2 regions of the Mesorhizobium sp. 2RAF21 genome follow, and region 1 is predicted to be linked to the other one. Evidence: predicted binding sites of a transcription regulator. Region 1 holds the regulator's gene; the other holds the start of a gene.
The links. Region 1 encodes PhoB, which activates phosphate uptake and scavenging genes when phosphate is short. Its sites were predicted from a motif close to TGTCATNNANCTGTCAT; they were not measured.

Region 1 (4,762 bases):
GAGGTTGGTGGCAGGACACCAAAATCGAAACGGATTTTGCATTCGCCTGCGCTGCGACCTATGGACAGAATGCACGCTTCCCGATGCCTTGCGGGACTTGTGCGCAAACAGCCTCGAATTCACGAAGGGCTGGCGGAGGAAGGAACGGCAAGGACATGACCGTCGGAATCCGGCACGATGACTTGCGCCGCAGGAACCGCGCGATGGTGATCTCCGCCGTGCGCCGCTCCAAACAGCCTTCACGCACCGAAATCACCACGATAACCGGTCTCAGCCACTCGACCATTTCCGCAATCTCTTCCGACTTGATCGCCGAGGGCGTCCTGATGGAAGGACGCAGTGAATCGACCGCCGCGAAACGTGGCCGCCCGCAGGTCGGGCTGGAACTTGCCGCGGACGCTGCGGCGGTGATCACGGTGATCCTATCGCTCAACCTCTTGACCGCGACGGTCACCGACTATGCCGGGCGCGTTTTGGCCCAGGATGCCCGCAGGCTGGACACCCTGACCCTGCCGCGGGAAGCCCTGATCGAGGAATGTGTCACGATCGTGCGGCAGCGCCTCGAAGACGAAACCACGATTGGGCGACGCGTGCTGCGTATTGCCTTCGCTGTCCAGGGCACTGCCGATTCCCATGCGCGTGCCATGCTTTGGACGCCAATAACGCCTCACGGCAATATTCCGTTCGCAGATATCCTCGAAGAGGCGTTCGGCATTCCTGTCATCGTCGAGAACGACTGCAACATGATGGCCGTTGCGTTGCGCTGGCGCGGTACCGACCGTTATCGTGACGACTTCATCGCCGTCCTGCTCTCGCACGGTATCGGCATGGGTATCGTGCTCAACGGCGAATTGTTCATCGGCACACATTCGTCCGGCGGCGAGTTCGGCCACATGATCCATCGCCCGAAAGGCGCGCTGTGCCGCTGCGGCCGGCACGGCTGCGTCGAGGCCTATGCCGGTAACTATGCGATCTGGCGAAGCGCCAATGGCATCGACGAAAACGCGGAACCGGCTGCCGACATCCCTGATAACGAGATGCAGGCGCTAGCTGATAAGGCACGCATGACAGCAGGCCCCGAACGCGACGCCTATCGATGCGCCGGTGAGGCGCTGGGCTACGGTCTGGGGTCCCTGTTTGCCGTCATCGACCCCGCCCCGGTGACGTTCGTCGGTATCGGCGCGACGGCCTTCGACCTGATCGAGCCGGCACTGCGGGAAGCGATTGCCCAGACCGCCGGCGGCCAGCATTCCGCTTCGATTTCCTTCGACACGGAGCCGAACGAGCAAATGCTGATCCGGGAAGGGTGCGCCATGCGCGCACTGACCTTCATCGACCAGGAAATCTTCGCACTGGGCGGTCCGATGGCAACCATGCCCCCGCCGCCACAAGGCGGCGAAGGCTAGGCTCAGTCCTCGCGGATAGCGTAACCGGATCCGCGGATGGTGCGGATGACATCCGGCATGCGACCGTTGTTGACCGCCTTGCGCAGCCGCCCGACATGCACATCCACCGTGCGTTCGTCGATGTAGATGGTCTCGCCCCACACATTGTCGAGCAACTGGCTGCGCGAGAAAACGCGACCGGGATGGCGCATCATGAATTCCAGCAGGCGGAATTCCGTCGGCCCGAGCCGGATTTCACTCTTCTTGCGGTAAACCCGGTGCGACTCGCGGTCGAGCACGATGTCGCCCACCTTGAGCACCGAGGATAGCACCTCAGGCTTGGCCCGGCGCAGCAACGCCTTCACCCGCGCCATGAACTCCGGCATCGAGAACGGCTTGACCAGATAATCGTCCGCTCCCGTGGAAAGCCCACGCACACGGTCGCTTTCCTCGCCTCGCGCCGTCAGCATGATGATCGGCAGACGTTCGGTTTCGGGGCGCATCCTGAGCCGACGACACAATTCGATACCGGATACGGCCGGAACCATCCAATCGAGCACCAGAAGATCTGGAACATTCTCTTGGAGCCGGATTTCCGCCTCGTCGCCTCTCGCCACCACCTCGACCTGGTAGCCCTCGGATTCCAGATTGTAGCGGAGGAGAACGCCCAACGGCTCCTCGTCCTCCACCACCATGACACGCGGCGCGATCATCTTGCCGTCGTCCTTTTGCTACGCGGCCGGGACGGCTGCGGCCGTCTCGTCGAACTTCGGCCGATTGGGCGGCAACTGCTCGCCCGTCAGCACGTAGTAGGCATTTTCGGCGATATTGGTGACGTGATCGCCGATGCGTTCCAGATTCTTGGCGCAGAACAGCAAATGCGTACACGGCGTGATGTTGCGCGGATCTTCCATCATGTAGGTCAGCAATTCGCGGAAGACGGAAGTGTATTTTACGTCGATCCGTTCATCGTCGGCCCTCAGCTGAGCAAGCCCCTGCGGATCAGCCGCCGCATATTTCTCGATCACCCCGTCGACCTGGACGAGTACGAGCTGCGCCATGGCATCGATGGAATGCGAAAATTCGCGCGGCGTCCCGCTCTGCCCGACCGCGCCAACCCGCTTGGCGATGTTCTTGGCAAGGTCGCCGATGCGTTCGAAATCGCCCGCCATGCGGATGGCGCCGATGACGGCACGAAGGTCCTGCGCCATCGGCTGCCGCTTGGCGATCAGCGTGATCGCACGGTTGTCCAGTTCGCGTTGGCGCGCATCCATGATGGCATCGTCGGACACGACGCGCTGCGCCAATCCATTGTCCGATTTCAGCAACGCCTTGGTCGAGCTCTCGACCATCGATCCCGCAAGGTCGCCCATATCGCGGACAAGCTTGCTGATCTGTCCGAGTTCCTCATCGAACGACGCGACGGTATGTTCACCCATGATCCTGTCCTCGCTTGTCGTCTGCCGCGCTCGTCGGCTCAGCCGAAACGGCCGGTGATGTAATCCTGCGTGCGCTTGTCGTCAGGGTTGGTGAACATCTTGTCGGTAGCCCCCTCCTCGACCAGATAGCCGAGATGGAACATGGCGGTGCGTTGCGACACGCGTGCCGCCTGCTGCATCGAGTGCGTAACGATGACGATCGTGTAGTTCTGCCGCAGTTCGTCGATCAATTCCTCGACCTTGGCGGTTGCGATCGGATCGAGAGCCGAGCAGGGCTCATCCATCAGAATGACTTCCGGCGACACGGCAATTGCACGCGCGATGCACAGGCGCTGCTGCTGACCGCCGGAAAGGCCCGTACCCGGTTCGTGCAGGCGGTCCTTCACCTCATTCCAGATCGCCGCCTTTTGCAGACTGGACTCAACAATCCGATCCATGTCGGCCTTGCTCTTGGCAAGCCCATGGATGCGCGGACCATAGGCGACATTCTCGTAGATCGACTTCGGGAACGGATTGGGCTTCTGGAACACCATGCCGACGCGGGCGCGAAGTTCGACTACGTCGATCTTGGGATCGTAGATGTCTTCCTGGTCCAGCGTGATCTTGCCGCCAACCTTGGCGGAATCGATCGTGTCGTTCATGCGGTTGAGGCAGCGCAGGAAGGTCGACTTGCCGCAACCGGACGGGCCGATGAGCGCCGTCACCTGGTTCTGGCGGATGTCCAGATTGACGTCGAACAGCGCTTGCTTCTCGCCATAGTGCACGGTGACCTTGTCACCACGCATCTTGATCATCTCATTGGTCTGGGCGCTCATCTGGCTGCTCACTGCCTGTTCGAGGGTCTTTTCCGTCATGATATTCATATCAGGCTCCCTTTCTACCAGCGCCGTTCGAAGCGACGCCGGAGCACGATCGCGGTGATGTTCATGGCCATCAAGAAGACCAGAAGGATGATGATGGCGCCCGACATGCGTTCCACGAAGGCGCGCTCGGCCTCATTGGCCCACATATAGATCTGCACCGGCAGCGCCGTCGCCGGATCGAATGGCGTCGTCGGATAATCGGCCACGAAAGCCACCATGCCGATCAGCAGCAGCGGAGCCGTCTCACCCAGCGCGCGTGCCAGGCCGATGATGGTACCGGTGAGGATGCCCGGCGCAGCCAAAGGCAGGACGTGCTGGAAAACCATCTGCATCTTCGAGGCGCCAAGACCGAGAGCAGCCGAGCGGATTGAGGGCGGCACGGCAGCGAGAGCAGCGCGCGTGGCGATGATGATGGTAGGCAACGTCATTAGCGTCAGCACCAGGCCACCGACGAAGGCGGCAGAACGCGGCATGCCGAGGAAATTGACGAAGACAGCGAGGCCTAGAAGGCCGAAAACGATCGACGGCACCGCGGCCAGATTATTGATGTTCACCTCGATCAGATCGGTGAAACGGCCCTTCTTGGCGAATTCTTCGAGGTAGATCGAAGCGGCGACGCCAATGGGCAGCGCAAGCAGCAACACGATCACCATCATGTAGAACGAACCGATGATCGCGACACCGAGACCCGACGTTTCCGGACGGCTGGAGGCGCCGAAGGTAAACAGACCGGTGTTGAAATGCTCGGCCATTGCGCCTTCGGCCTTGAGCTTGTTCATCCATTCGACCTGCTGGTCGGAAACCTTGCGGCGATCTTCCGGAACGCTCAAATCGATCTGGCCTTTGAAAGCCGAGTCGAGGTTGGCGGCGGCAAGGATCTCGACGTTGCGCGTCGTGCCGATCACCGCCGGATCGGAAACGGCGACGTTTCGCAGCTGAACGCGAGCGCCTTCCGACAGAAAGCCTTTCAGCTTCGCCGCCATCGGCTTGTTCTTCGGATCAATGCCGAGCTTCTCCATCAGGGCGCGTTGCGCCAAGACCGGATAATTGGCCGTGACCAGCACGTCTGGATCCG
Region 2 (4,762 bases), on a different contig from region 1:
CCTTGGCCAGTTCGATCTTGGCGATGCGGGCCGCCTGGGCGAGCGAATTCTTGGCCATGTCCTGGAGGCGCAGGCCGCCGAGCGGCAGCGTGATGCCCTCGCCGATCACCTCGCCATCGATGTCGACCAGTTCCAGGCTGCCGCCGCCAAGGTCGCCAGCGATGCCGTTGGCGGGATGGAAGCCGGAAATGACGCCGAGCGCCGAATAATAGGCCTCCTGGCGGCCACTCAGCACATGGACCTCGGTGCCCAGCACCTGTTCGGCGCGGTGGATGAAGTCCGGCCCGTTGACGGCCTCGCGCGCGGCGGCTGTTGCCAGCACATACATGCGCTCGGCGCCGGCCTGCTCTGACAGCGCGCGGAAGCGGCGGAATTCCTCCATCGAGCGGGTGACCGCCTCCGGGTCCAGCTTGCCGGTAGAGACGATGCCGCGACCGAGGCCGGCCAGCATCTTCTCGTTGAACAGCACGGTCGGCGAGCGCGCCAGCCCCTCATAGACGACGAGGCGGATCGAGTTGGAACCGATATCGATGATCGACAGCGGGCGGCGGTCCTGCAGCCGTCCCTGGGACACGGCCATCATCAGCCGGCCATGTCCTTCTTGCGGCGCTTGAACTGCGCGATTCGCTTGGGCGCGTGCGATTTCAAGGCATCACCGCGTCCCGACAGGCTCGGATTCGTCATGAAATATTCCTGCGCGTTGAACGGTTCCTCGCCCTCGTCGGGCACGACGCGCCGCGAGGTACCATCGGCCAATACTTCGAAACTTTGCTGGTTGTCCATGATGTTGCCCAGCATGATCTGGCCGAGGATCTGTTCATGCACAGTTGGATTGGTGATCGGCACCATGCATTCGACGCGCCGGTCGAGATTGCGCGGCATCAGGTCAGCGGAGGAAATGTAGACGATGGCGTCGTCGGACGGTAGCCCGTGGCCGTTGCCGAAGCAGTAGATGCGGCTGTGTTCGAGGAAGCGGCCGATGATCGATTTGACACGGATGTTCTCCGAAAGCCCCGGCACCTGTGGCCGCAGGCAGCAGATGCCGCGCACGACCAGGTCGATCTCGACGCCAGCACGGCTGGCATCGTAGAGCGCGTCGATGATGGTCGGATCGACCAATGCGTTCATCTTCATCCAGATGCGCGCCGGGTGGCCGTTGCGGGCATGTTCGATCTCCTCGCCGATATGGCCGAGGATGCGGCTGCGCAGCGTGTAGGGCGACAAGGCAAGGCGCATTTCGCCAGTCGGCTCGGCATAACCGGTGATGAAATTGAAGATCTGCGCCACGTCGCGCGCGATGCCTGGATCGGTGGTGAAGAAGGACAGGTCCGTATAGATGCGCGCGGTGATCGGGTGATAGTTGCCGGTGCCGAGATGCACATAGTTGCGCAACCGCCCGTCCTCGCGCCGCACCACCAGCGACATCTTGGCGTGTGTCTTCAGTTCCAGGAAGCCGAACACCACCTGCACGCCGGCGCGCTCAAGGTCGCGCGCCCAGCGGATGTTGGCCTCCTCGTCGAAACGCGCCTTCAATTCGACCAGCGCGGTGACAGACTTGCCGGCCTCGGCGGCATCGACCAGGGCTCGCACGATCGGGCTGTCGTTGGAGGTGCGGTAAAGCGTCTGCTTGATCGCCACCACTTCAGGGTCGGCCGTCGCCTGGCGCAGGAACTGCACGACCACGTCGAAGGATTCGTAAGGGTGATGGACGACGATGTCCTTCTCGCGGATCGCCGCGAAGCAATCGCCGCCATGCTCGCGAATGCGCTCGGGAAAACGCGGATTGTAGGGCACGAATTTCAGATCGTCGCGCGCCACAGAGACGATTTCTGAAATCTGGCTGAGCGCCAGCGGGCCGGTCAGCACGCTGATGCGGCCGGACGAGACGCCGAGTTCGCCGGCGACGAAATCGCGCAATTCCTCGGGCATGGAATTGTCGAATTCGATGCGGATGACGGAGCCCCGGCGCCGGCGCTTCAGCGCTGTCTCGAACAGGCGCACCAGATCCTCGGACTCTTCCTCGACCTCGATATCGCTATCGCGGATGATGCGGAAGGTGCCCGATCCCTTGACCTCGTAGCCCGGGAAAAGCTTGCCGATATAGAGGCCGACCACCTGCTCCAGCGAAATGAAGCGGACATGGCCCTTGCGGTCCGGCAGGCGAACATAACGCCGCAGCGCCTGCGGCAGACGCAAAAGCGCGCTCATCGCCTCGCCGTTCTTGCGGTGCCTGAGCTGCAGCGCGATGGAGAAGCCGAGATTGGGAATGAACGGGAACGGGTGCGCCGGGTCGATCGACAGCGGCGTCAGCACCGGAAACACCTGCTCCTGGAAATGGTCTTCCAGCCAGATCCGCTCGTCCTTGGTCAGCGCGTCGCCGGCGATCGTCTCGATGCCCTGCTTGTTGAGCAGCTCCATCAGCGCCGAAAGGCTCTTCTGCTGGTCTTCCTGCAACCGCTCCACTTCGCGCAGCAATTGCTCCAGCTGCTGCTCGGGCGTGCGTCCGTCTGGGCTTTTCAGCACGATGCCCTCGCGCACTTGGCCGGCGAGGCCGGCGACGCGCACCATGAAGAACTCGTCGAGGTTGGCGGCCGAGATCGACAGGAAGCGGACCCGCTCCAGCAGCGGGTGATGCGGATTGAACGATTCTTCCAGAACGCGGCGGTTGAACTGCAGCCAGGAGAACTCCCGGTTGACGAAGCGGTCGGGATTGCCACCCTCGACGCTTACCGTCTCGACGTTGATGAAGTCGGCCTGGACCGGCTTGAGTTCGTTCATGTCTCTTGTTCTCTCCCGAGGCGCGCGCCGCTTAACCGGCTCAATTTAGCGTGTGCCATCCTTTTGCGACAGTTTCATTTCATCGAACTTGCAAAGAGCACGGATATGCTTCAAACGCATGTCGTACGCGCTGAAGGAGACGAAAATGGCCGGCGGTTCCATCCCCCACTTCCAGAACGACGCGGGGCACGCGGCAATCGAGATCGGCGTGCGGGAATTCATGTGCGTCGGCGCCAACCCGCCCTTCGACCATCCGCACGTTTTCCTCGACCTCGGCAGCGACGACGAGAAGGTCTGCCCCTACTGCTCGACGCTCTATCGCTATTCGGCCAAGCTGAAGGCAACCGAAACCGTTCCGGCCGGCTGCCTCTATATCGACCGCGCCGCCTGAGGCGGCTTCCAGCCCGAGCCCGATGATGGAGGCACGCCGCCGCATCGTGATCGCCGGCGGCGGCATTGCCGGGCTGACGGCCGCTCTGGCTTTCGCGCAGCGCGGTTTCGCGGTCGACATATTCGAACAGGCCGAACGCATCGAGGCGGTCGGCGCCGGCCTCCAGCTCTCCCCCAATGCCACCCGCATCCTGGTCAGGCTCGGCGTGCTCGAGCGCCTGCTGCCGTCGGCGGTGCGGCCAGAGGCTGTGGTGCTCAGGGATGCCGCCGCGTTGAAGGAACTGGCGCGCGTGCCGCTTGGCTCCTCCGCCGAACAACGCTGGCAGGCGCCTTACCTGACCGCCCATCGCGCCGACCTGCAAGACGCGCTAGTCGCCCAAGCCGGCGCTACCGCCGGCATCCGGCTGGTGACCGGCGCGCGCATCACCTCGGTCGAGACCGGCAATGATGGCGTGACCGCGCGGATCGAGCGCGATGGCAAAACGGACACGGCGCAGGCAGACCTCGCGGTCGGTGCCGACGGCGTCTGGTCGGCGATGCGCCGGCGCGACGGCCTTGCCGGCAACAGCCGCTTCACCGGTGAGCTTGCCTGGCGCACCACCGTGAAGGTGGAGAGCGCGGCCGGCCGGTTGTTTGCGACACTCAGCACCGACGGCTGCGTCAACGCCTTCCTCAATCCGCATTTCCATCTGATCGCCTATCCGGTCAGCGCCGGTGCGGCGATCAATCTCGTCGCCTTCACCAAAGGCGAGAGGATAGCCGAAGGCTGGTCGGGTCGAGGCGATCCGTCGATCCTGGCGAAAGCGATGAACGGCGCGGCGCCCGGCTTGAGGCAACTCATCGACGCCGCCGGGCCGTGGCTCGCCTGGCCGCTCCATGCGGTCGACCAGCGCGCCGCCTGGACCGACCCGGCCGGGATCGCGCTGATCGGCGACGCCGCGCATGCGATGACGCCCTTCGCCGCGCAAGGCGCCGGCATGGCGATCGAGGACGCAGCGACGCTGGCCGCGAGCGTTGCCGAAACGCCAGGTGCGATGGGCGAGGCGCTGGCCCGCTGGGAACTGCAGCGCAAGCCGCGCGTCGCCAAGGTGACCCGGCGCGGCGCGCTCAACCATATGGCCTGGAACGCGGCGGGGCCGGTCGCGCTGGCGCGCAATATGGTGCTCAAATTGCGCTCGGGCGAGCGCCTGGCCGCCGATCTCGACTGGCTCTATGGCTGGCAGGCGCCGTAAGTCAGGTATCCACACGCGGAAACTGCCCTATGGGCGTGCTGTCCGGGCCTGATCGTGGTTGTAGAGCTGCATCGAGAGACCAAGCGACCATGGCAGCGGGTTCCACCAGCCGGTCCTGAGACCGGCGATGCGCAACGCTTTGGCGGTCCAGGTGTTGCAGCCGACAAGCGCGTTGAAGGCGCCATTGGCTTCATAAAACCCATCCGTGGCCGCATAGCCAGCACCCGGAATGAAAACCGGGCCACCCTGTCCGCGCGCGAAACTCGCCTCGATGAAATCGAGCAGAGCGGAAAAACGCGGCTCGGAGATATCGTAGCCGGCGACGGCCGGATGCGGTTCGGGAATGGTGCCGGCGACGTCGA

Region 2: AB4136_RS17645 (RNA degradosome polyphosphate kinase) is a predicted target of PhoB. The motif match lies at 2,844-2,860, and genes of this name have one in related genera.

Annotation. Positions count from the first base shown of each region.
Region 1 is NZ_JBFRGM010000013.1:72,707-77,468, forward strand. It holds gene AB4136_RS21610 (ROK family protein) at 156-1,406, shown strand; gene phoB (phosphate regulon transcriptional regulator PhoB) at 1,409-2,098, opposite strand; gene phoU (phosphate signaling complex protein PhoU) at 2,117-2,824, opposite strand; gene pstB (phosphate ABC transporter ATP-binding protein PstB) at 2,863-3,687, opposite strand; gene pstA (phosphate ABC transporter permease PstA) at 3,702-4,762, opposite strand, start outside.
Region 2 is NZ_JBFRGM010000010.1:92,941-97,702, reverse strand. It holds gene ppx (exopolyphosphatase) at 1-583, opposite strand, end outside; gene AB4136_RS17645 (RNA degradosome polyphosphate kinase) at 583-2,778, opposite strand; gene AB4136_RS17640 (zinc-finger domain-containing protein) at 2,924-3,169, shown strand; gene AB4136_RS17635 (FAD-dependent monooxygenase) at 3,192-4,400, shown strand; gene AB4136_RS17630 (TIGR02117 family protein) at 4,428-4,762, opposite strand, start outside.